DNA from 3 places in the Brevibacterium luteolum genome. Region 2 is predicted to be linked to each of the others. Evidence: predicted binding sites of a transcription regulator. Region 2 holds the regulator's gene; each other region holds the start of a gene.

Region 1 (7,394 bases), on a different contig from region 2:
CCACATCACCGCAGCGACCTACCTCAGCGACGGCCTCGGCTACGGCGGCGACCGCCTCACCCAGCTGTACTCCGTCGACCTGACAGACCCGGGTCTGACCGCCGAGAGCCTGCTCGGCAGCGACGCGCTGCCGAAGTCCGAGCAGCTGACCGACCACGCCGAGGACGTCCGCGACCCGCAGTTCAGCCCGGCAGGACAGCTCAGCGTCATCGCAGGCCTCGAACAGCCCGCCGGCGACGTCGACCTGCGCTCCCACCTGTGGCTCATCACCGGTGACGGCATGGAGCGCATCGACCTGGGCATGCACAGCGCCCACGTCCACGCATGGCTCGACGACGACCGCATCGCCTTCATCGGCATCGAACACCGCCAGTCTGTCATCGACTTCGTCGCCGCACTGCCCGGCCTCTTCATCCACGACCGCTCCACCGGCCAGACTACCCGTGTCACCTGCGATGAGACGATCGAACTCGAAGGCATCCGGCCGGTCATCGCTGACGGCTGCGCCTACGTCGTCCTCACCGTCGACGGCTCCCAGCGCGCCGCCCGCATCCCGCTCGATGCCGGCACGGTGAGGCTGGCAGACGGTGAGCTCACGCTGGCCGAGGCGACCGGCGCCTCGGGTGCGGAGAGCGCGCCAGCCCTGCTGAGCCCACCCGAACTCGTCGTCACCGGCCTGTGCCGGCACGGCGAGCAGCTCATCGTCACCGCAGCGACCGTCACCTCACCCGGTGAGATCTTCGCCATCGACACCGCAGGCGGGCTCACCCAGCTCAGCGACTTCGCCACCGAGCTCGTCGACCAGCCGCTCGAGGTGACCACCCCGCAGCCGGTGTCGGCCCCGACCCCGCTCGGGGACGTGCACGGCTGGGTGGCGCTCCCGGATGGCGAGGGCCCGTTCCCCGTCGTCCTCAACATCCACGGCGGGCCGTTCTCCCAGTACACCGAGGCGCTGTTCGACGAGACCCAGGTGCTCACCGGTGCCGGCTACGCCGTCGTGTACGCCAATCCGCGCGGTTCCAACGGCCGCGGCCGCGCCTGGGGGCAGGCCGTGCAGGGCGATATGGCCGCCCCGGCACACGCCGATGTGCTCGCGATCCTCGACGCGGGACTGGCCGCCCACCCGCAGCTCGACGGCAGCCGGATCGGAGTCCAGGGCGGATCCTACGGCGGGTACCTCACCGCTATGATCCTCAATGCCGAGGACCGGTTCGCCGCCGGCATCGTCGAACGCGGCTACCTCGATCCGACGACCTTCATCGGCACCTCGGACATCGGCCGGTTCTTCAGCGAGGAGTACTCCGGACGCGACCCGGAGCAGGTCGCCGCCCAGTCGCCGATGACGGATATCGAGCGCAACACCACGCCCACGCTCGTCATCCACTCCGAACGCGATTTCCGCTGCCCGCTGGAGCAGGCGCAGCGCTACTATGCCGCCCTGCAGCGCGCCGGCACCCACACCGAGCTGCTCATCTTCCCCGGCGAGAGCCACGGGCTCTCCCGCACCGGCCAGCCGCGGCACCGCGTGCAGCGCTTCGAACACATGCTCAACTGGTGGAGCACGCACCTGCGCACCTGACAGTGACATCGACCGCGCCCCGCAGCCCCGGCGGGAGGCCGCCGCAACGACCGCACACGAGCTGGCGCACCAGCTCCGCTGAGAGGAAGCAGAATGAAAGCCCGCACCGCAGCACGCGTCGTGCTGCTCAACCCGGCAGGAGAGGTGCTCCTGCTGCATGTCAAGGACATGCACGACGATTCACGCCACTGGTGGATCACCTGCGGTGGCGGTGCCGAACTCGGTGAGACCGCTGTGCAGACCGCCGCACGCGAACTCTCCGAGGAAGCCGGCATCGAGTGCGACCCGGCCGACCTCCTCGGCCCGCTGGCCAGCCGGTCGTTCGTCATGGAGTTCAAGCACCACTCGACGATCCAGCACGAGACCTACTACGGCATGCAGTGCGATGAGGACTTCGACTTCGATGAGGCGATCTGGACCGACATCGAGAAGGCCTCGATCGTCGAGGGCCGGTGGTGGTCGCTGTCCGAGCTGAGCTCCACCACCGACGTCATCTACCCGCCGCAGCTGCCGGCCCTGGTGCAGATGGTGCAGCGCCGGGACGTGCCGGACGAACCGCTGGTGCTCGAATAGCGGCCAGTCGCGGCGGTACACTTCAGACAGCCGTGCGGCAGGCCCCGGCGCTGCTGACGCCGGCCGCAGACGGCACAGACGCACAACCGAGACGAGGAGACATCAGTGGCAGGCCACTCCAAGTGGGCGACAACGAAGCACAAGAAGGCAGCGATCGACGCCAAGCGCGGCAAGCTGTTCGCAAAGCTCGTCAAGAACATCGAAGTCGCAGCCCGCAACGGCGGCGCCGACGTCGAGGGCAACCCCACCCTGTTCGACGCGATCCAGAAGGCCAAGAAGTCCTCGGTGCCCAATGACAACATCGAGCGGGCCGTCAAGCGCGGCGCCGGACTCGACGGCGGCGGCGTCGACTACGAGACCATCATGTACGAAGGCTACGGCCCCGGTGGTGTCGCCATGCTCATCGAATGCCTGACCGACAACCGCAACCGCGCCGCCTCCGAGGTCCGGGTCGCTGTGACCCGCAACGGCGGGTCGATGGCGGATCCCGGTTCGGTCTCCTACAACTTCAACCGCAAGGGCGTCATCGTCGTCCCCGCCGAGGGCACCGATGACGAGGCGATCATGGAGGCCACCCTCGAAGCCGGCGCCGAAGAGGTCAACGACAACGGCGAGACCTTCGAGATCATCTCCGAGGCCACTGACCTCGTCGCCGTGCGCACCGCACTGCAGGAAGCCGGCATCGACTACGATTCGGCCGACGCCTCCTTCGTGCCCAACATCGAGGTGCCCCTCGACGCGGCGACCGCGGAGAAGGTCTTCAACCTCATCGACGTGCTCGAGGACTGCGATGACGTGCAGAACGTCTACTCCAACGCCGACGTCTCCGATGAGGTGCTCGCCGAGCTGAACGGCGCCTGAGCCGATGCGCGTGATGGGAGTCGACCCGGGCCTGACCCGCTGCGGCATCGGCGTCATCGACGCCGCGCGCATCCACCGGCCGGCTCTCGTCGCCGTCGATGTCATCGAGACCCCCAGCGTCAGCGCCGTCGACACCCGCCTCGGCGCGCTGGCCGATGCCTTCGACCGGTGGCTCGATGCGCACCGGCCCGATGTCGTGAGCATCGAACGGGTCTTCGCCCGCCACAACGTCTCCACCATCATCGGCACCGCGCAGGCCTCCGGGCTGACGATGGGCCTGGCCGCCCGCCGCGGCATCCCCGTGGCCATGCACACCCCGTCCGAGGTCAAAGCCGCGGTCACCGGCAGCGGCCGGGCCGGCAAGGCGCAGGTGACGAACATGGTCACCCGGATCCTGCGGCTTAACGCCCCCGTCAAGCCCGCCGACGCCGCCGACGCCCTGGCCCTGGCGATCTGCCACCTGTGGCGCGGTGCCGGATCTGCCGGCTCGACCCCAGGCGCGACGAAGGACGTCGACACCCGGCAGGGTGCTGGCCGGCAGGGCAGCTCGCTGACCCCGGCCCAGCAACAGTGGGCGGCAGCCCTCAAGAGCGCCGGAACGCCGCGTCGCCGGTGACACCGGGCCCGAGGCGTGCTGGCCTCGGCACACGCCGGAGCCGAGGTGCCCGGTTCCGTCCGTGCGACCGGCTAGAGTGGTATTCGTACATACGTTCACACCTGGAGCTTGAGTGATCACCTACCTTTCGGGCACGGTCGCCAGCGTGCGCCCCGACAGCCTCACCGTCGTCACCGCCGGCATCGGCCGCCGCGTCTTCGCCACCCCGGCCCTGACCTCTGGCGTGCGCCACGGCCAGGACATCGAACTGCACACCGTGCTTGTCGTCCGCGAGGACTCACTGACCCTCTTCGGATTCGGCGACGCCGCCGAACGCGACCTGTTCGAAACCCTGCAGACGATCTCCGGCATCGGCCCGCGCCTCGCCCTGGCAGTCCTCTCGGTGCTCAGCCCCGAGGAGCTGAGCCAGGCGATCGCCGATGAGAACCAGGCCGCACTGACCAAGGTGCCCGGCATCGGCAAGAAGGTCGCCGCCCGGCTCATGCTCGAACTGGCCGGCAAGCTCACCTCCTTCCCGCAGCCGTCAGGCACAGCTGCCGCATCCGCGGCCCCGGCCGGCGGTGCCGATGCGGTCTCCGCGCAGGTCGTCGAGGGACTCGTCAACCTCGGGTGGCGGCAGGCGCAGGCGGAGAAGGCCGTGGCCGACACCCGCGCAGAGTTCGACACCGAACCGACGACACCTGAACTGCTCAAGGCCACCCTCAAGTCCATCGGCGGGCGCGTATGAGCGAACCGAGCTACGAAGTCGAGTTCACCGGAGACGACCTCACCGGTGCCGAAAGCGCACGCCTGACCGGCGCCGGGGCCGATGACGCCGAACGAGCAGCCGAGGTCGCGCTGCGCCCGCGGGGCCTGAAGGACTTCACTGGACAGCCGCAGGTGCGCGAACAGCTCTCCCTCGTCCTCGACGCCGCAGCTGCCCGCAACCGCTCCCCCGACCATGTGCTGCTCTCCGGCCCGCCGGGACTGGGCAAGACCACCCTGGCGATGATCATCGCCCATGAGCTCGGCACCCAGATCCGCGTCACCTCGGGCCCGGCCGTCCAGCACGCCGGCGACCTCGCAGCGATCCTGTCCTCGCTCGAAGAGGGCGAAGTGCTCTTCATCGACGAGATCCACCGGGTCGCCCGCGCCGCCGAGGAGATGCTCTACGTCGCCATGGAGGACTTCCGCGTCGACGTCATCGTCGGCAAAGGACCCGGCGCTACCGCCATCCCGCTCGACCTGCCGCCCTTCACCCTGGTCGGGGCGACCACCCGCTCCGGCTTGCTGCCGGCACCGCTGCGCGACCGCTTCGGGTTCACCGGCCACCTCGACTTCTACTCCGAAGGGGACCTGCACACTGTGCTGCGACGCTCAGCCCAGATGCTCGACATCGAAGCTGATGCCGCCGGTCTGCAGGAGATCGCCACCCGCTCCCGCGGCACCCCGCGCATCGCCAACCGGCTGCTGCGCCGAGTGCGCGACTGGGCACAGGTCCGCGGCCGCGGCGTCGTCGACTACGACGCCGCACGCGCCGCACTCAAGGTCTACGAAGTCGACGAGCGCGGACTCGACCGGCTCGACCGCGCTGTGCTGCGCGCCCTCTGCGAGCGTTTCGACGGCGGACCTGTCGGCCTGCGCACCCTGGCCGTGTCCGTAGGGGAGGAGCCGGAGACCGTCGAAGAGGTCGCCGAACCGTTCCTCGTGCGCGAAGGACTCATCTCCCGCACCCCGCGCGGACGCATCGCCACAGGTCAGGGCTGGCGACACCTCGGGCTACCCCCGAAGGACGCCGAACGGGCTCTCTTCGAGTTCACAGACGACGATTAGTGATTGCCGCCGCGTCGCCACTAGACTGACTTCTTGGCTATAGCCCCGTCATATCGAAAGGCTGATCTCACTCGTGGATCCCACAACACTCATCTTCCTTGGCCTCGGCGCCCTCATGCTGTTCTTCCTGTTCAGCAGCCGCAAGAAGCAGAGGGCCCGCCAGGAGAGCATCAAGTCCAATCTGGTGCCCGGTGCCGAGGTGATGACGACGTTCGGTGTGTACGGAACCGTGCTCACCGTCTCGCCGGAGGACCACATCGTCACGATCGAGAGCGGTCCCGGCACTGTGCTGCGCATCCACCAGCAGGCCATCGGCCACATCGAGCCGGCCGCCGGTGTCGCCACCGACGGGCTGTCCGATGACACCGCTGCCGCTGATGCCGACCGCGACCTGCCTGCCGATGACACGCTGGCCTCCGATGACCGCCTGGCGGACGACCGCTTCGACGACTCGGATCGCCTCGACAACTACCGCGGCGGCAACTACGGCGGCGGCGACTACACGTCCGACAACGACCTCGATGACCCGCGCCGCGATGACCGCGGTGACGACTTCAAGGCCTGATCACATCCCAACGAAAGATCCCCTGTGTCAACTTCCGCAGACAAGCCCCGTCCGGGACTGCGCTTTGCGTGGCTGACGATCTTCACGCTGGCCCTCGTCGCCCTCATCGGCGGCGGGGCCATCTGGTCGAACGCCTCCTGGACCCCGAAGCTCGCCCTCGACCTCGAAGGCGGCACCTCCATCATCCTCGAGCCGCAGCTGGAGGATCAGCGCATCACCCAGGAGCAGCTCGAGCAGGCGGTGGCGATCATCCGCCAGCGCGTCGACTCCACTGGTGTGTCCGAAGCTGAGATCACCACGCAGGGCGACCGCAACATCATCGTCAACCTGCCGGGCAACCCGGACGAGCAGACCCGTGAGCTCGTCCGCTCCTCGGCACAGATGGTGTTCCGCCGTGTTGCCGTCGTCGCACCTCCCGAGCCGGACACCGGCGAGCAGCCTGCCGAAGAGCAGGGCGAGGAGGGCAACGACGCCACCGATGAGGAGAAGAAGCAGCTCGAGGAGCTGCTCAAGGACCAGGGCAATGAAGAGGCCCCCGCGGAAGAAGAGCCAGCACAGGGCGGCGCCGGTTCAGTGACCGGCACTGAAGGTGCCGACGTCACGGCCCAGCAGCCCAGCGATGCCGGCACCGTGCCCGGCCCGGCCGGCAACCCCGGCGACGCTGAGGATGCCGAGTCCGGTCAGGGCACCGTCAAGGAAGGCGAGTTCCCGCGCTTCGATCCGCAGACCGACCAATCGTGGCTGACCCCGGAGATCCTGCAGACCTTCCAGGAACTCGACTGCACCAAGGAAGAGAATCGCATCGGCGGCGAAGCAGCCCCTGACGACCAGCCGGTTGTCGCCTGCGACCAGAGCGGTGCGGCGAAGTACGTGCTCGGACCCGTCGAGTTCGACGGCTCCCACATCACCGACGCCGAGTTCACCTTCGAGACGACCGCACAGGGCGCCCAGACGAACCGCCCGGCAGTATCCATGACGCTCGACAACTACGGCGCTGAGGCCTTCAGCCAGATCTCCGGCAAGCTCACCGGCCTGCAGGAGCCCTACAGCCAGTTCGCGATGGTGCTCGACGGCCAGGTGCTCTCAGCACCGCGTTCCCAGGCACACATCACCGACGGCCGGATGATCATCACCGGTCAGTTCACCGTCGAGGAAGCCGAGACCCTGGCCAGCCAGCTGAAGAACGGCTCCCTGCCGATCAGCTTCCAGGTCCAGAGCGAACAGCAGATCTCACCCACCCTGGGTGCCGACTACCTCGCCAAGGGCCTGCTGGCCGGCGGTATCGGTCTGCTGCTCGTCGTCGGATACTCGCTCATCCAGTACCGCGTGCTCGGACTGGTGACGGTCTCCAGTCTCGCTGTCGCCGGTGTGCTGACGTATCTGCTCTT
Region 2 (7,394 bases):
GCTCTCAACCGAACTCGAAGACGTCACCGAGGTCGAATACCGGCAGCTGCGCCTAGAGAAGGTCGTGCTCGCCGGCATCTGGACGCGCGGGACCGCCGCCGAGGCGGAGGAATCGCTGCGTGAGCTCGCCTCGCTTGCCGAGACGGCCGGCTCGACCGTGCTCGACGGTGTGCTGCAGCGCCGCGACCACCCGGACCCGGGCACCTACCTGGGACGCGGCAAAGCCCAAGAACTGGCCGGCATCGTCGCCGCCGTCGGCGCTGACACCGTCATCGTCGACACCGAGCTGGCGCCTAGCCAGCGGCGCGGGCTGGAGGATGTCATCAAGGTCAAGGTCATCGACCGGGTCGCGCTCATCCTCGACATCTTCGCCCAGCATGCCAAGAGCCGCGAAGGCAAAGCCCAGGTCGAACTCGCCCAGCTCGAATATCTCCTGCCGCGCCTGCGCGGCTGGGGCGAGTCGATGTCCCGTCAGGCCGGTGGCCGGGTTGCCGGCGGTGAGGGCATCGGCTCCCGCGGTCCCGGTGAGACGAAGATCGAACTCGACCGCCGCCGCATCCGCACCCGGATGGCCAAGCTGCGCCGCCAGATCGCCGATATGACCCCGGCCCGGGAGACGAAGCGCGCCAACCGGCAGCGCCACCAGGTGCCGGCCGTAGCGATCGTCGGCTACACCAACGCCGGGAAGTCCTCCCTGCTCAACCGGCTCACCGACGCCGATGTCATGGTCCGCAACGAGCTCTTCGCCACCCTGGACCCCACGGTGCGGCAGGCGACGACCGAGGACGGCCGCGAGTTCACGTTCACCGACACCGTCGGGTTCGTGCGCAATCTGCCGCATCAGCTCGTCGAAGCCTTCCGCTCCACACTGGAGGAGGCGACGTTCGCCGATGTGCTCATGCACGTCGTCGACGCCGCCCACCCGGACCCGCACGGACAGCTGGCAGCCGTGCGCGAGGTGCTCGCCGAGGCCGACACCGATGACATCGCCGAGCTCATCGTCTTCAACAAGTCCGATCTCGCCGACCCGGATGTGCTCACCGGCCTGCTCGCCCGCTATCCGGAGGCCGTCGCCGTCTCCGCAGCGACCGGCGAGGGGATCGGTGAGTTGCGCGAGCGGCTGGCCGAGCTGCTGCCGGCACCCGATCACGAGGTGACGGTGCTGATCCCGTATGACCGCGGCGACCTCGTCTCCCGCATCCACGACGAGGGCACCGTGCTCGTCGAGAAGCACCTGCCGGAAGGCACCGCTGTGCAGGCGAAGGTCGACGCCGACCTGCTCGCAGCCTTGGAGGAGTTCCGCAAGCCGGACATGTTCGCCGGCCAGGAGCACCTCCCGGCAGACACCGACACCGGAGCTGAGTCCGAAGCCGGGGCGGGAGCCGCCGCCGGCCACCGCGCATGAGCCGGATTCCGCCGCTGCTGGAGACCGCGGTCTCAGCACTGGGCGGGTCACCGCGCCGCGGACAGCAGGACATGGCCGAGGCAGTCGGAGCCGCACTCGACAACGGCTCCCACCTCCTCGTCCAAGCCGGCACCGGCACCGGCAAGTCGCTGGCCTACCTCGTCCCAGCCGTCGAATACGCCGTGCGCACCGGTGAGCGCGTCGTCGTCTCCACCGCCACCCTGGCCCTGCAGGCCCAGATCATCGACCGCGACCTGCCGCGCCTGGTCAAGGCGATCAAGGGCGAGCTCGACGCACGGCCGCGTGCCGCCGTGCTCAAAGGACGGCGCAACTACCTGTGCAAGCACAAACTCGACGGCGGCTACCCCGACGACGGGGACACCACGCTGTTCGACCTCGGCGCCGACGGTGCCGCCCACCGCGGCGGTTCGGGAATCACCGCGCTGGGGGAGGAGATCCAGCGCATCCGCTCCTGGGAGCGGACCACCGACACCGGGGACCGCGACGACCTCACCCCCGGTGTCTCCGACCGCGCCTGGGCGCAGGTGTCGGTCAACTCCTTCGACTGCCTGGGCAGCAAGTGCCCGATGTTCGAGGAGTGCTTCGCCGAGCGCGCCAAGATCCGGGCCAGCGAGGCCGACGTCGTGGTGACCAACCATGCGCTGCTGGCCATCGACTCCTTCGGCGAAGCCAACGTCCTGCCCGAGCACGGTGCCGTCATCGTAGACGAGGCCCACGAACTGCGCGACCGGGTGACGAACGCACTGACCGGCTCGCTGACCGTCACGATGCTCAACGCGGCGGCCTCCTCGGCACGCAAGCACACCTCGGCGCAGGAATCGAGCATCGAGAACCTCACGAGTGCTGCCAGTGCACTCGAACGCGCCCTCGAACACGCCAACGAGGGACTCATCGTGCGCTGGCCCGAGGATCTCGCCGTCGCGGTGCGCCAGATCCGGGATGCCGCCAGCCGGCTGCTGTCGGACACCAACGGAAACGAGGCCAAGGACGCCGACGCCGGCCGGCAGATGGCACGTGCCCGCGTGCAGGAGGTCTTCGACCTCGCCGAGCGGATGGCTGAACCGGACAACAACGACGTCTCCTGGGTCAACCGCAGCACCTTCCGCGAGACCACCACCACCTCGCTCGTCGTCGCTCCGCTCAGCGTGGCCGGCACGATGCGCAACGGGCTCTTCTCCGAAGCCACCGTCATCGCCACCTCGGCGACCCTGGCCCTGGGCGGGAAGTTCGAACCTGTCGCCGCCTCGCTCGGACTCGCCGGGCCCGAGGCGCCGGCCTACGACGCGATCGACGTCGGCTCCCCGTTCTCCTACGACAAACAGGGGATCCTCTACGTCGCGGGCCACCTGCCCCGGCCCGGCAGGGGAGGGCTGAGTGAGGAGACTCTGAAGGAGCTGCGCGAACTCGTCGCAGCCTCCGGCGGTGGCACCCTCGGACTGTTCTCCTCGAAGAGCGCAGCCGAACAGGCCGCCACCGAGCTGCGCGAACACCTGCCCATGCCGATACTCCTGCAGGGCGAGGACACCCTCTCAGCCCTCGTCTCCCGGTTCGCAGCCGAACCCGACACCTGCCTGTTCGGCACCATGTCGCTGTGGCAGGGCGTCGACGTGCCCGGGCGGACCTGCCGGCTCGTCGTCATCGACCGGATCCCCTTCCCACGCCCAGACGACCCGCTCGCACTCGCCCGCACCCATGCCGCAGCCCAGCGCGGCGCCAACGGGTTCATGACGGTCAGCGCCACCCATGCCGCACTGCGCCTGGCGCAGGGAGCCGGGCGGCTCATCCGCTCCGTGCAGGACCAGGGTGTTGTCGCCGTGCTCGACTCCCGGCTGCGCACTGCCGGCTACGCAGGTTTCCTGCTCGCTTCCCTGCCGCCGATGTGGCGCACCGACAACCCGGCTCTCGTCCGCGATGCGCTCAGCCGGCTGGCACCCAGCGGCGAGGACTGATCCTGCCGGTGAGCTGATACGGCACAGACGACTGCGGCGCCCGGTCCGAAGACCAGGCGCCGCAGTGCTGTGTTGCAGGTGGGTTCAGACGCGGCGGATGACCGCGACGACGATGCCCATGATCGTGGCGTAGGTGCCGTCGATGGGGTCGTAGTCCTTGTTCTCCGGCAGCAGCCACTGCACACCGTCACGGCGCTGCAGCCGCTTGACGGTAGCCTCATCGTCGAGGAGGGCCGCGACGATCTCACCGTTCTCAGCAGTCGGCTGCTTGCGCACGACGACCCAGTCGCCGTCGCAGATCGCAGCTTCGATCATCGAGTCGCCGACGACATTGAGCAGGAACAGCTCACCGCTGCCGACCACCTGGCGCGGCAGCGAGAAGACGTCCTCGACCGATTCCTCGGCCAGCACAGGCCCGCCGGCAGCGATGCGGCCGAGCACCGGCACCTGGGCCAGGTTCGACGATTCGATGAACGCCTCTTCGACAGCCTTGGCAGCCTCGTCGCCGGGATTGACGATCTCAATGGCGCGCGGCCGGCGCGGGTCGCGGCGCAGGTAGCCGAGGCGCTCAAGCTGGGCGAGCTGATGGGCCACGCTGGAGAGCGAGGCCAGCCCGGCAGCCTTGCCGATCTCGCGCATGCTCGGCGGGTAGCCGTTGTCGATGACGGCCTGTTCGATGGTCTGCAGGACGATCTTCTGGCGGGGAGTCAGACGCCGGTCGTCGGCACCGACCATGTTGAGCGAGTCCTCGGCGTCGATTCCCCGACGAGCGCGGAACTCCTCGATCTCGGAGATGATGTCCTCGTTGCGGGGACGTCCCCGCCCTCTCTTCTTCTGTTCGGCCATTGCTTCCCCCGTGTGCAGTCGAGCGTCGTTCCTGGTCAGCGAGCGATGTCAGTGCCTGGTGACAGTCTTACCATCAGACCCGCGAACTTCCGTTCGAATCCATTTTCGCACAGATGTTCGCAGGGACTGGACATTTCTTCGAATATGTCCTTAAATAGTACATGTGTTCGAGTCTCCGGTCTGACGGAGGGAAGCCGGCAGGCCGGAGACTCAGCGCAACAGCCTGCTAGGGAAGACAGGATCTGAGGAGGACACCATGAGCACAGCAGCGATGAACGCGTGGAGCCGCGCCGGTGCAGAACACCGCACGTGGAGGCTGACCCCGCGGGGCAAGCAGGGTCTGCGTCTGCTGCGCACCATCGCGATGGCAGCCGTCATCGCCGGTGCCGCAGCACTGCTGGTGCTCATGGTGCGTCCTCAGCAGGCCATCGGCAGCGCCGAGCCGGTCGTCCCGGCCGACACCGTCGTCGTCGAACAGGGCCAGTCACTGTGGACCATCGCCACCGAGGCGACCGGCAGTGGCGACCCGCGCGATACGATGCAGGCGATCATCGAGATGAATGGCCTGGAAACCTCAGTCGTCCACCCCGGTCAGGAACTTGAGGTCCCTGCTCGATAGACTGGTGCGGTGCTAACGCTCAGTGATCTTCCGCTCAGAGACGACCTGCGCGGCAAAGAGCCCTACGGGGCGCCGCAACTGGCCGTCGACGTCGCTCTCAACGTCAACGAGAACTCCCATCCGGTGCCGCCGGCCGTCGTCGATGCCGTGCGCCGTGCCGTTGATGCGCAGCTGAGCGGCCTCAACCGCTACCCCGACCGGGAATTCACTCGCCTGCGTGAGCTGCTGCTGACCTATGTGCAGGAATTCTCCCGTCGCCAGTCGGCCGACGGATCGACACCAGCTGACTTCCTCACTGCCGACTGGCTGTGGGCAGCCAACGGCTCGAACGAGGTCCTGTCCCATATCCTGCAGGTGTTCGGCGGGCCCGGACGCACCGCACTCGGCTTCGTGCCGAGCTACTCGATGCACCCGCTCATCACCCAGTCGACCGGAGCCCGCTGGATCGCCGTCGACCGGGGAGAGGGTTTCAGCCTCAGCGCCGAGACTGCGGCTGCAGCCGTGCGCGAGCACCAGCCCGACGTGGTGTTCCTGTGCACGCCGAACAACCCCACAGGCGGGGGACTGTCCGCCGAGGTCATCGAAGCGGTGCTGGCAGCCAGCACCGGCATCGTCATCGTCGACGAGGCCTACGCGGAATTCGCCCGGCCCGGATACACCACCGCCGTGCATCTGCTGCGCGAGAACCCGCGCCTGGTCGTCTCACGCACGATGAGCAAGGCCTTCGCCTTCGCCGGCGTGCGCCTCGGATACGCCATCGCACACCCGGCCGTAACCGACGCGCTGCGTCTTGTGCGCCTGCCATATCACCTCTCGGCCCTGACCCAGGCCGCAGCCTGCGCCGCACTGGAGCACACCCCGGTGCTGCTCGACAACGTCGAAGCACTCATCGCCGAGCGCGACCGCATGGTCACCGCGCTGAGCGAGCTCGGCTTCGACGTCGCGGAGACCGATGCGAACTTCGTGCTCTTCGGCGGCGTGTCCGACACTAGACTGCTGTGGCAGCGCCTGCTCGACGCCGGCGTGCTCATCCGCGATATCGGCATTCCCGGACACCTGCGCGTCAACGCGGGCACCACCGAGGAGACCACCGCTTTCATCGAGGCCATCAGCGCCATCGTCGCCGCCCACCCTGAGACCCTGGAGAACCTATGACAGGCCGCACCGCCACCTCCACCCGCCGCACCAGCGAATCGAATGTCGAGGTCACCATCAACCTCGACGGCTCCGGTCAGGCTGACATCTCGACGACCGTGCCGTTCTTCGACCACATGCTCACCGCACTGGCCAAGCACTCGCTGTGCGACCTGACCGTCAACGCCTCCGGCGACACCCACATCGACGTCCACCACACCGTCGAGGACACCGCCATCGTCATCGGCGACGCCATGCGCGAGGCACTGGGGGACAAGGCCGGCATCCGCCGCTACGGCGATGCCGCCGTGCCGCTGGACGAAGCCCTGGCGCACTGCGTCATCGACATCTCCGGCCGCCCCTACTTCGTCCACACCGGCGAACCCGAAGGTCAGCAGTACCACCTCATCGGCGGGCACTTCACCGGCTCGATGGTCGGACATGCCCTCGAATCGCTGTCGGTCCACGCCGGTATCACCGCCCACCTGCGGCTGCTGGCCGGCCGGGACCCGCACCACATCGCCGAGGCCCAGTTCAAGGCCTTCGCACGCGCGCTGCGCACCGCGCTCGAAGACGACCCCCGCACCACCGCCGTGCCGAGCACAAAGGGAGCCCTGTGAGCCGCACTGTCATCGTCACCCCGTTCGGCCGCGCCGAACAGCTTGCCGCCGCATGCACCCTGTCCGACATCCACTGCGATGTCGTGCCGGTCGGCAGCTTCTCAGCCATCGTGCTCGACGACACGAGCATCGCTGAGGGCAATGACGTGGCTGCGACGATCTCGAAGCTCTCCGGCAAGCACGAAGTCCTCATGCTCGCCCGCAACGACGAGCAGATCGACGCCGGGCACTTCCGCAACGGCAGCCGCGAAGCCGACGTGCCGGCAGGACTTGCGCTGACGAACCTTCCAGCCGAGGTCGAGAAGCTGCTGTTGGAGACCATCGCACCGCGCGACATCGACGGCCATCTCGACACCTCGAAGATGTCCAAGCTCGAAGCCAGCAAAGCCACGATGACCCCGGCCCGTGAGGCACTCGCCCGCACCGCGCTGCTGTGGATGGTAGTCGCCTTCCTCGCCCTCGTCGGCATCGTCGCCAGCTTCATCGGCGTCTTCAACGGCAGCATGGTCGCCTGGGCCGGCGTCGTCATCGCCGCCATCGCCCTGGGAGTCTCCATCCAGCGCATCAGCAGAGTGCTCGGAGCCGCACGGACATGAGCGCCGACATCGTCGTCCTCGACTACGGCGCAGGCAACGTCCATTCCGCCCTGCGCGCCGTCGAACGCGCTGGAGCCACCGCGCAGCTCACCGACGACCTCGACCGTGCCGCGACCGCGGACGGGCTGCTCGTCCCCGGCGTCGGCGCCTTCGCCGCCGTCATGGACGCACTCGAATCCGCCGGTGCTGTCGAGGTCATCCGCA
Region 3 (7,394 bases), on a different contig from region 2:
CGGGCTGGGATGGGGTATCGGTCATGGATGGTCCTCCTGTTGGTGCGCTGGGGACACGGCCCCCATGGTGCGGTGGGGTTGCCGCGCTGAAACCAGGATGCGGCGGAGTGCTGACCCCGCTGGAGGGCACCTGCACGCCGACGATCGGCGGCGGCGGGCGATGCCCGTCGCGCATCGGCTGATCGTGCTGACTCATGGTCCCTCCCTGCGAAATCGGCGGGGTTGAGCCGGGCGGCTCATTGTCGCTTCGATCGTAACCGAGCCGTGAGCCGATTCCACGCCGCTGCCCGGCTGTGTGTCGAGACTGGCACAACCGCTCCCGAGGCGCCGGTCACCGCTCCCGAGGCACCGGTCGCCTCACATGCGGCCGGTGTCGCGCAGACTTCGGTGCCAGCTCAGCGCCTCATCGAGCAGGTGCGGGGTGTGGCGGGCCCCCTCGGAGGCGGCCCAGGCGCGGTCGAGGTAGTCGTGCAGGCGCTCGCGGTAGTCCGGGTGGGCGCAGTTGTCGATGATCCTCTTCGCACGCCGGCGCGGGGCGGCCCCGCGCAGATCGGCGATGCCGTTCTCGGTGATGACGACGTGGACGTCGTGCTCGGTGTGATCGACATGCGAGGCCATCGGCACAATCGACGAGATCGCCCCGTCCTTGGCGGTCGAGGGTGAGACGAAGAAGTTGAGGAAGGCGTTGCGGGCGAAGTCGCCGGAGCCGCCGATGCCGTTGATCATCTTCGCGCCGAGCACATGGGTGGAGTTGACGTTGCCGTAGATGTCGGCTTCGACCATCCCGTTGATCGCGATGACCCCAAGCCGGCGGATGATCTCCGGATGGTTCGACATCTCCTGGGTGCGCAGCAGGATCTTGCCCTTGTACGACTCAGCGTTGGCGTTGAACTTCTCAGCTACCTCGCGCGAGAGGCTGAATGCGGTCGCCGAAACCGAATCCATCTTCCCGGTGTCGATGAGTTTGAGCAGGTTGTCCTGCATCACCTCGGTGTAGGAGTGGAGATGCTCGAACTCGGAGTCGGCCAGGCCTTCGAGCACGGCGTTGGCGACGTTGCCGACACCGGACTGGAGCGGCAGCAGATTCTTCGGCATCCGCCCAGCCTTGACCTCGTGGCGCAGGAAGTCGATGAGGTACCCGGCCATTGCCTCGGACTTCGCATCGACCGGGGCGAAGGTGTTGTCGCGGTCCGGAGCATTGGTCTCGACGACGGCGACGACCTTGTCCGGGTCGACGCGCAGGTACGGATCGCCGATGCGCTGGGTGGGCTCCAGGATCTGGATCGGGTTGCGGTGCGGGGGCAGCTTGGTGCCGTAGTAGACGTCGTGGAAGCCTTCGAAGGCCCGCGGGTGCCAGGAGTTGACTTCGATGATGACCTTGTCGGCCAGGTCGAGCCAGGTCTTGTCATTTCCGACCGAAGAGGACGGCACGAGCAGCCCGTTGGGCAGCGCCGCCGCGACCTCGACAACGGCAACATCGAGGTTGCCGTAGAAGCCGAACCACACCTGCTGGGCCAGGTGGCTCAGGTGGGTGTCGACGTATTCGACCTCTCCGGAATTGATGCCTGCGCGCATGTCCGGATCCGTGTTGAACGGCGCCCGCAGATGCACGCCCTTGGACTCGGCGAGCACTCCGTCGAGCTCATGTGCGGTCGAGGCGCCGGTGAGCAACCCGATGCTGAACTCGTCGCCGGCGGCGTGCGCTTTCGCGATCTGCTCGGCGAGTGCACCGGGGACGGCTTTGGGATAGCCGGAGCCGGTGAAGCCGCTCATGGCGACGTTGTCGCCGTTGCTGATGTGGGTCGCGGCCTCGTCAGCGCTCGTCACCCGCTGGGCCAGAATGGGGCATGTGATACGGGACATGTACCCATTATCTACCCGCCAGCAGATACGTTTCACTCAGGTCAGCCTGAATGTCCTAACGCAGGGAAAGCGGCCCGGGCGTCCGTCTGGGCCGACGCTCCGCAGGCCCGCGGGCGGCCGGTTCAGTCGGCGGGCTGGGCGATGAAATCGAGCTCCTCGGCAACCGCCAGCGGCTGGTCCATGAGCCGGTCGAGCTCGGTGTCATCGGGGGAGTGGCCGAGCAGCCGCAGGCAGTACTGCAGATACGTCCGCTCCAGTTCGGCCACGCTGATCGGCCCGTCCGCGCGGTACCACAGTGCGATCGAATTGCAGATCGAGAGCACCGCCCGGCCGGCCAGCTCAGCGTCATCGACGTCGAATACCCCGGCCGTCACGCCGGCGGCGATCCGGTCGTTGAGCACTGCACGGGAGGCGCGCTGCTGTTCGTGGATGACCTCGAACTTCTCCGCATCCAGGCGTTCGGCATCGCGGACGACGACCCGGGAGATGAGCTGGTTGTGCGCCCGGTAGCGCACGAGCAGCCGGACGATAGCTGCGGTCTGGTCGATCGGGTGGTCCCCGGCGTCGGCGATGACACGGGTGGCGGTTTCGATGTAGCCGGCAAACGCCGAGCGGATGAGCTCGAAGAGGGCATCCTGCTTCGAGGGGAAGTAGTAGTACAGTGCCGACAGGCTCAGGTCCGCCTCTTGGGCGATGTCGCGGATCGAGGCGCCGTCGAAGCCCTTCTTGGCAAAGGTGTTGCGGGCGGCGGTGAGGATGACGGACCTGCCGTTGGACGATCGCATGCTGGCTCCTGACGTGTCTCGATTCGCGGGGGCCAGGCGGCGCAGGCGGCAGCCGGGGCGGCGCACCTCGTCGTGGCCCGCTTTCAGTCTAGCGGGCATTCTATCGAGCAATCGCTCAATTTCTTCATCCGTGCCCGAGGCGGTGGCCGGCCGCCGTGCCCGAGGTGCCGGTCGCCGGCGGGTGCCTGCGTGCGGGTGGTCCTCTTGACAGCGGCCGCCCGGCCTCCATATTTTGAATGTAGACGAACGTTTGTTCACAAGGAGGTTTAGGGTGGTCGACAAGGAGCAGCAGCCGGAGCACAGCTCAGTCCCGGCAGGCATCGACGCCGAGCGGGTCGGTGCATGGATCGCCGAACACCACGGTGCCGACCCCGGCAGGCTCAGCTATGAGGTCATGTCGGTCGGCCGGTCGAACCTCACCTACACGGTCCGGCATGACGGTGAGCCCCGCTGGGTGCTGCGCCGCCCGCCGCTGGGCCACACCGGCGGCAGCGCCCACAACGTCGCCCGCGAAGGCCGCATCATGGCGGCGCTGAAGGACACCGACGTGCCGGTCGTCAACGTCTTGAACATCGTCGACGATGAGAACGTCCTCGACGTCCCCTTCGTCTTCATGGACCACTGCGCCGGCTTCCCCCTCAACACCCCCGACGACCTCGGTCGCATCCCTGCTGACCAGCGCCGGCAGACCGCCTTCAACCTCGTCGACTCACTCGCCGCCATCCACCGCGTCGACATCGATGACGTCGGCTTGGGCGACTTGCGCCGGCCCGGCGGCTTCGTCGAACGCCAGCTGCGCCGCTGGCTGGGCCAGTACGAGGCGATCACCACTCGCGACCTGCCGGCCATCCGCGAGGTCCACGCTGAGCTCGTCGCCCGCATGCCCGATGACTCCCAGGCCGCCGTCGGCCTCGTCCACGGCGACTTCAAACCCAACAACGCGATCTTCACCCCTGCCGGCGAGATCGCCGCGATAGTCGACTGGGAGCTCTCAGCCATCGGCGAGGTCGTCACCGACCTCGGCTATCTCGTCGCGATGCTGTACTCGGACCCGAAGCTCACCCACATCTGGGTGCCGAGTGTCGCCGAGGGCTTCCCGGAGAAGTCCGAGCTCATCGCCCGCTACGAGGAATCCGCCGCCCGGGAGGCCGCCCACGTCGACTACTATGCCGGCTTCGCACTGTGGAAGCTCGCCTGCATCTCCGAAGGCGTCTACACCCGCATCCTCAAAGGCCAGATGGGCGACACCGGCTTCGACCCCGAACAGGCCGGCCACGGTGTCGAAGAGCTCGCCCTCGCCGGACTCGACCTCATCACCGGCAGACGATGAGCAGCTTCCTCGGCCGCACCCTCGGCGCCGCCCTGCTGACCCGCGGCACCGACTGCCTCGATGTATTCATCATCCGCCACGGCCAGCAGACCCGGCCCGGCCCCGACGCCCCGGAGGCCGCCTCCTACGACCCGCCGCTGTCAGATACCGGCCGCGCCCAGGCCGAGGCCGCCGCCGACGCCCTGGCCGCCCACCCGATCACGGCGGTCTACGCCTCTCAGCTCGCCCGCGCCCATGACACGGCCGCCGCGATCGCCGCCCGCCACCGCCTCGGCGTCGGGGTCGATGAGCGGCTGGCCGAGGTGGGGATCTTCCAGCAGGTGCCCGCCCACCTCAGCTTCGAACAGGCCGTCGGAGCCCAGGCCGCGGCCGAGGCGGCGGAGACGATGGTGCGCACCCGCAAGTGGGATGCCCTGCCGCTGGGCGAGGGCTCGCAGGCCTTCCGCACCCGCGTGCACACCGCGATCTGGGAGCTGGCCAGCCGGCACCTGCCCGAGCCGGGCACTGCGGCACAGGCCCGCGCGGCGGCTGAGCAGAATGGTGAACCGGTCCCGCACCCGCAGGCAATCGCCATCGCCTGCCACGGCGGGGTCATCAACGCCTTTCTCGCTGAGGAGTACGGGCTGGAGGCCGACTTCCTCTTCCGGCCCGCCCATGCCGGGATCACCCGGGTGCGCTTCGCTGCCGACCGGGCGGTCATGCTCACCGGAAACGAACTCGGCCACCTCGAAGACCGCGACCTGCTGACCTTCTGATCACCACCGCCTCGGGCGCGGTAAGGATCATCGCTGGGACTGGGCCGGGACCGGTTCGGGGCCTGGCCGGGACCGCCGGAGGGAACGCAGGCAGGTGGTCGGTATAGTGCTCAGCGTGCCCCGTGAGTGAAAGGAATCACACCGCAATGGAACTCAACAACGCCGTCGCCCTCGTCACCGGAGGTGTCTCCGGTCTCGGCCGTGCGACCGCCGAACGCCTGCTGAATGCTGGTGCCACCGTCGTCCTGCTCGACCTCAACGCCGAAGCCGGTGAAGCCGCCGCCGCCGAGCTCGGCGACAAGGCCCACTTCGTCGCAGCCGACGTCACCAGCGAAGACGACGTCCAGAAGGCCGTCGACCTGGCCACCTCGCTGGGCAACCTGCGGGTCGTCGTCAACTGCGCCGGCGTCGCCACCCCCGGCAAGCTCGTGAGCAAGCGCGGCCCGCTGGGCCTCGACGACTTCGCCAAGGTCATCAACATCAACCTCGTCGGCACCGTCAACGTCTGCCGGCTCGCCGCTGCCGCCATGCAGCAGCAGGAGGCCGACGGTGAGGAGCGCGGTGTCATCATCAACACCGCCTCGGTCGCGGCCTTCGACGGCCAGATCGGCCAGATCGCCTACTCCGCCTCCAAGGGCGGCGTGCACGCCGTGACCCTGCCGATGGCCCGTGAGCTGGCCAGCTCGCTCATCCGCGTCGTCACGATCGCCCCGGGCATCTTCATGACCCCGATGATGGCCGGCCTGCCGCAGGCCGCCCAGGACTCGCTGGCCGCCTCGATCCCGCACCCAGCCCGCCTCGGCCAGCCGGCCGAGTACGCCCAGCTCGTCGAGTCGATCGTGGCCAATCCGATGCTCAACGGCGAGACCATCCGCCTCGACGGCGCCATCCGCATGGCACCGAAATGATCCGCACCACCTGACGCGGAGACGTCCCCGCGGGGACGTGACAGCCCGCAGCACAGGCGCCGGTCGACCACACGGTCGGCCGGCGCCTGACGCGTACGCGGGCAGTCCGCACGGGTTCACCTGGCCCTACGCGATCGTCGTCACCCTCGGAGGCATCGCCGTATTCGTCCTGGCCTTCATCCTCGGCTGGACGAAGAACGGCGATGAGGACGACGAGGGTGAGGAGGCCGAGGCCGAGGAATCGGCAGGCGGCTCGCACGCCAGCGGGCTGCCGGACAAACCCACCGGCTGACTTTCCGGCAGGCCATAAGTCATAAAGCTGGAAAAGCTATTCATGGTCAGATGCCCACTGACCATGAATAGCTTTTCTAACTTTCGAGTCGGACGGACTGGAGGCATGCCGGACCGCCGAGTCGCGCCGAGGCGATCATGACTGGCGCTGCAGGTCGGCGCGCTCCTGGCGGCGCAGCACGACACCGCGGATGCTGCCCATCGCGATGAGGGTCACCGTCAGCAGCACGGCACCGAGGGCGAAGAGCGGGGAGGCATCGGCCTGGGCGAGGGCCAGCTGGAAGACGATGATCGACAGCAGTGAGGCGCAGAAGGCCGGGATCGTCCAGTTCGCTGATAAGCGCGCGGCGATCGAGATGAGCACCACCGCACCGGCCGGGGCGGCGAGCACCGAGACCATCCACACACACAGGATCACCAGCCCGGCCACAAGTGCTGAGGGCGGGCCGACATAGGAGTCCTCACGCTCCATCGGGTCGTGCTGGATGGCCGCCGGCAGCATCGCAAGAGCGAGCGTGCCGAGGGTGACGTCGACGATGAGGTGCACGCTCGGGATGCCCGGCTGGATCGCCCGGCCGAGTGCGGCACCGGAATTCAGCTGCAGCCAGTGGTAGGCCGCGCACATGATGACCCCGGAGACCGCCGCCAGCCAGAACAGCACCATTGTCCGGGCAGGCGAGCGCAGCGGCTGGGGCGCCTCGACGGCAGGACGGGAGCCTGTGGCTGCAGGGTGGCGGGGCGAGTCCACAGAACGTCTACTATTCATACGAGGAACTCTACGAGCCCGACCCGAGAACTCGCCGTGCCACGCCTCGGTGCCGGCTGTCCGTGTCTGTGTCAAGTGACCATCTGCCAGAAGGGAGAGGCGACGGGCCGCATGCGCAAGATCCATCAGCCTCCCTACTACGATCCTGCCAAAGCGCCGGTGTTCCGCTACTTCCGGATGGCCGAGACCTATCCGCACATCCGCTGGTGGCGTCCGCTGCTCGTCGGGGTGCTGACGATCGTGTACTTCCTGCTCTTCTCCAGCCTCATCATCACCCCGGTGATGCTGCTCTCAGACCACTTCGCCCCGAACCTCTTCGACCCGATCCGCCGGGAGGGCGTCCCGCTCATCGCCAGCCCGGTCACGCTGTTCTTCACCGTGCTCGTCACCATCGCCCTCATTCCCGCCTGCCTGCTGGCGATGAACGTCTCCGGCCGGCCGCTGGGCACCCTGTACTCAGTCGAGGGCCGGTTCCGGTGGCGGCTGTTCGGGCGCAGCACCATGCTCGCCGTGCTCATCACGGTGCCGATCACCTCCCTGCTCATGATCTTCGACCCGGTCGCCCACGATCACTTCCGGTGGCCGGATCACAACGGCTTCATCCTCATCGTCATCACCCTGCTGCTCGTGCCGATGCAGGCCGCCGGCGAGGAGTTCGTCTTCCGCGGCATCCTCGGGCAGATGATCGGCTCGTGG

Evidence for each region. Region 2 encodes LexA, which represses DNA repair genes until DNA is damaged. Its sites were predicted from a motif close to TCGAACANNTGTTCGA; they were not measured.
Region 1: ruvA (Holliday junction branch migration protein RuvA) is a predicted target of LexA. The motif match lies at 3,713-3,728, and genes of this name have one in related genera.
Region 3: M3C25_RS06935 (TetR-type transcription factor C-terminal domain-containing protein) is a predicted target of LexA. The motif match lies at 2,891-2,906, and genes of this name have one in related genera.

The regions. Positions count from the first base shown of each region.
Region 1 is NZ_JALXPM010000002.1:40,058-47,451, forward strand. It holds gene M3C25_RS00840 (alpha/beta hydrolase family protein) at 1-1,579, shown strand, start outside; gene M3C25_RS00845 (NUDIX hydrolase) at 1,673-2,152, shown strand; gene M3C25_RS00850 (YebC/PmpR family DNA-binding transcriptional regulator) at 2,258-3,013, shown strand; gene ruvC (crossover junction endodeoxyribonuclease RuvC) at 3,018-3,629, shown strand; gene ruvA (Holliday junction branch migration protein RuvA) at 3,742-4,356, shown strand; gene ruvB (Holliday junction branch migration DNA helicase RuvB) at 4,353-5,441, shown strand; gene M3C25_RS00870 (preprotein translocase subunit YajC) at 5,515-6,006, shown strand; gene secD (protein translocase subunit SecD) at 6,031-7,394, shown strand, end outside.
Region 2 is NZ_JALXPM010000033.1:18,264-25,657, forward strand. It holds gene hflX (GTPase HflX) at 1-1,405, shown strand, start outside; gene M3C25_RS09225 (ATP-dependent DNA helicase) at 1,402-3,375, shown strand; gene lexA (transcriptional repressor LexA) at 3,460-4,110, opposite strand; gene M3C25_RS09235 (LysM peptidoglycan-binding domain-containing protein) at 4,478-4,840, shown strand; gene M3C25_RS09240 (histidinol-phosphate transaminase) at 4,850-5,995, shown strand; gene hisB (imidazoleglycerol-phosphate dehydratase HisB) at 5,992-6,594, shown strand; gene M3C25_RS09250 (hypothetical protein) at 6,591-7,190, shown strand; gene hisH (imidazole glycerol phosphate synthase subunit HisH) at 7,187-7,394, shown strand, end outside.
Region 3 is NZ_JALXPM010000021.1:25,943-33,336, forward strand. It holds gene M3C25_RS06925 (TM2 domain-containing protein) at 1-25, opposite strand, end outside; gene scpC (succinyl-CoA:acetate CoA-transferase ScpC) at 358-1,863, opposite strand; gene M3C25_RS06935 (TetR-type transcription factor C-terminal domain-containing protein) at 1,986-2,648, opposite strand; gene M3C25_RS06940 (phosphotransferase family protein) at 2,920-3,978, shown strand; gene M3C25_RS06945 (histidine phosphatase family protein) at 3,975-4,733, shown strand; gene M3C25_RS06950 (SDR family NAD(P)-dependent oxidoreductase) at 4,880-5,641, shown strand; gene M3C25_RS06955 (hypothetical protein) at 5,679-5,933, shown strand; gene M3C25_RS06960 (hypothetical protein) at 6,069-6,698, opposite strand; gene M3C25_RS06965 (CPBP family glutamic-type intramembrane protease) at 6,810-7,394, shown strand, end outside.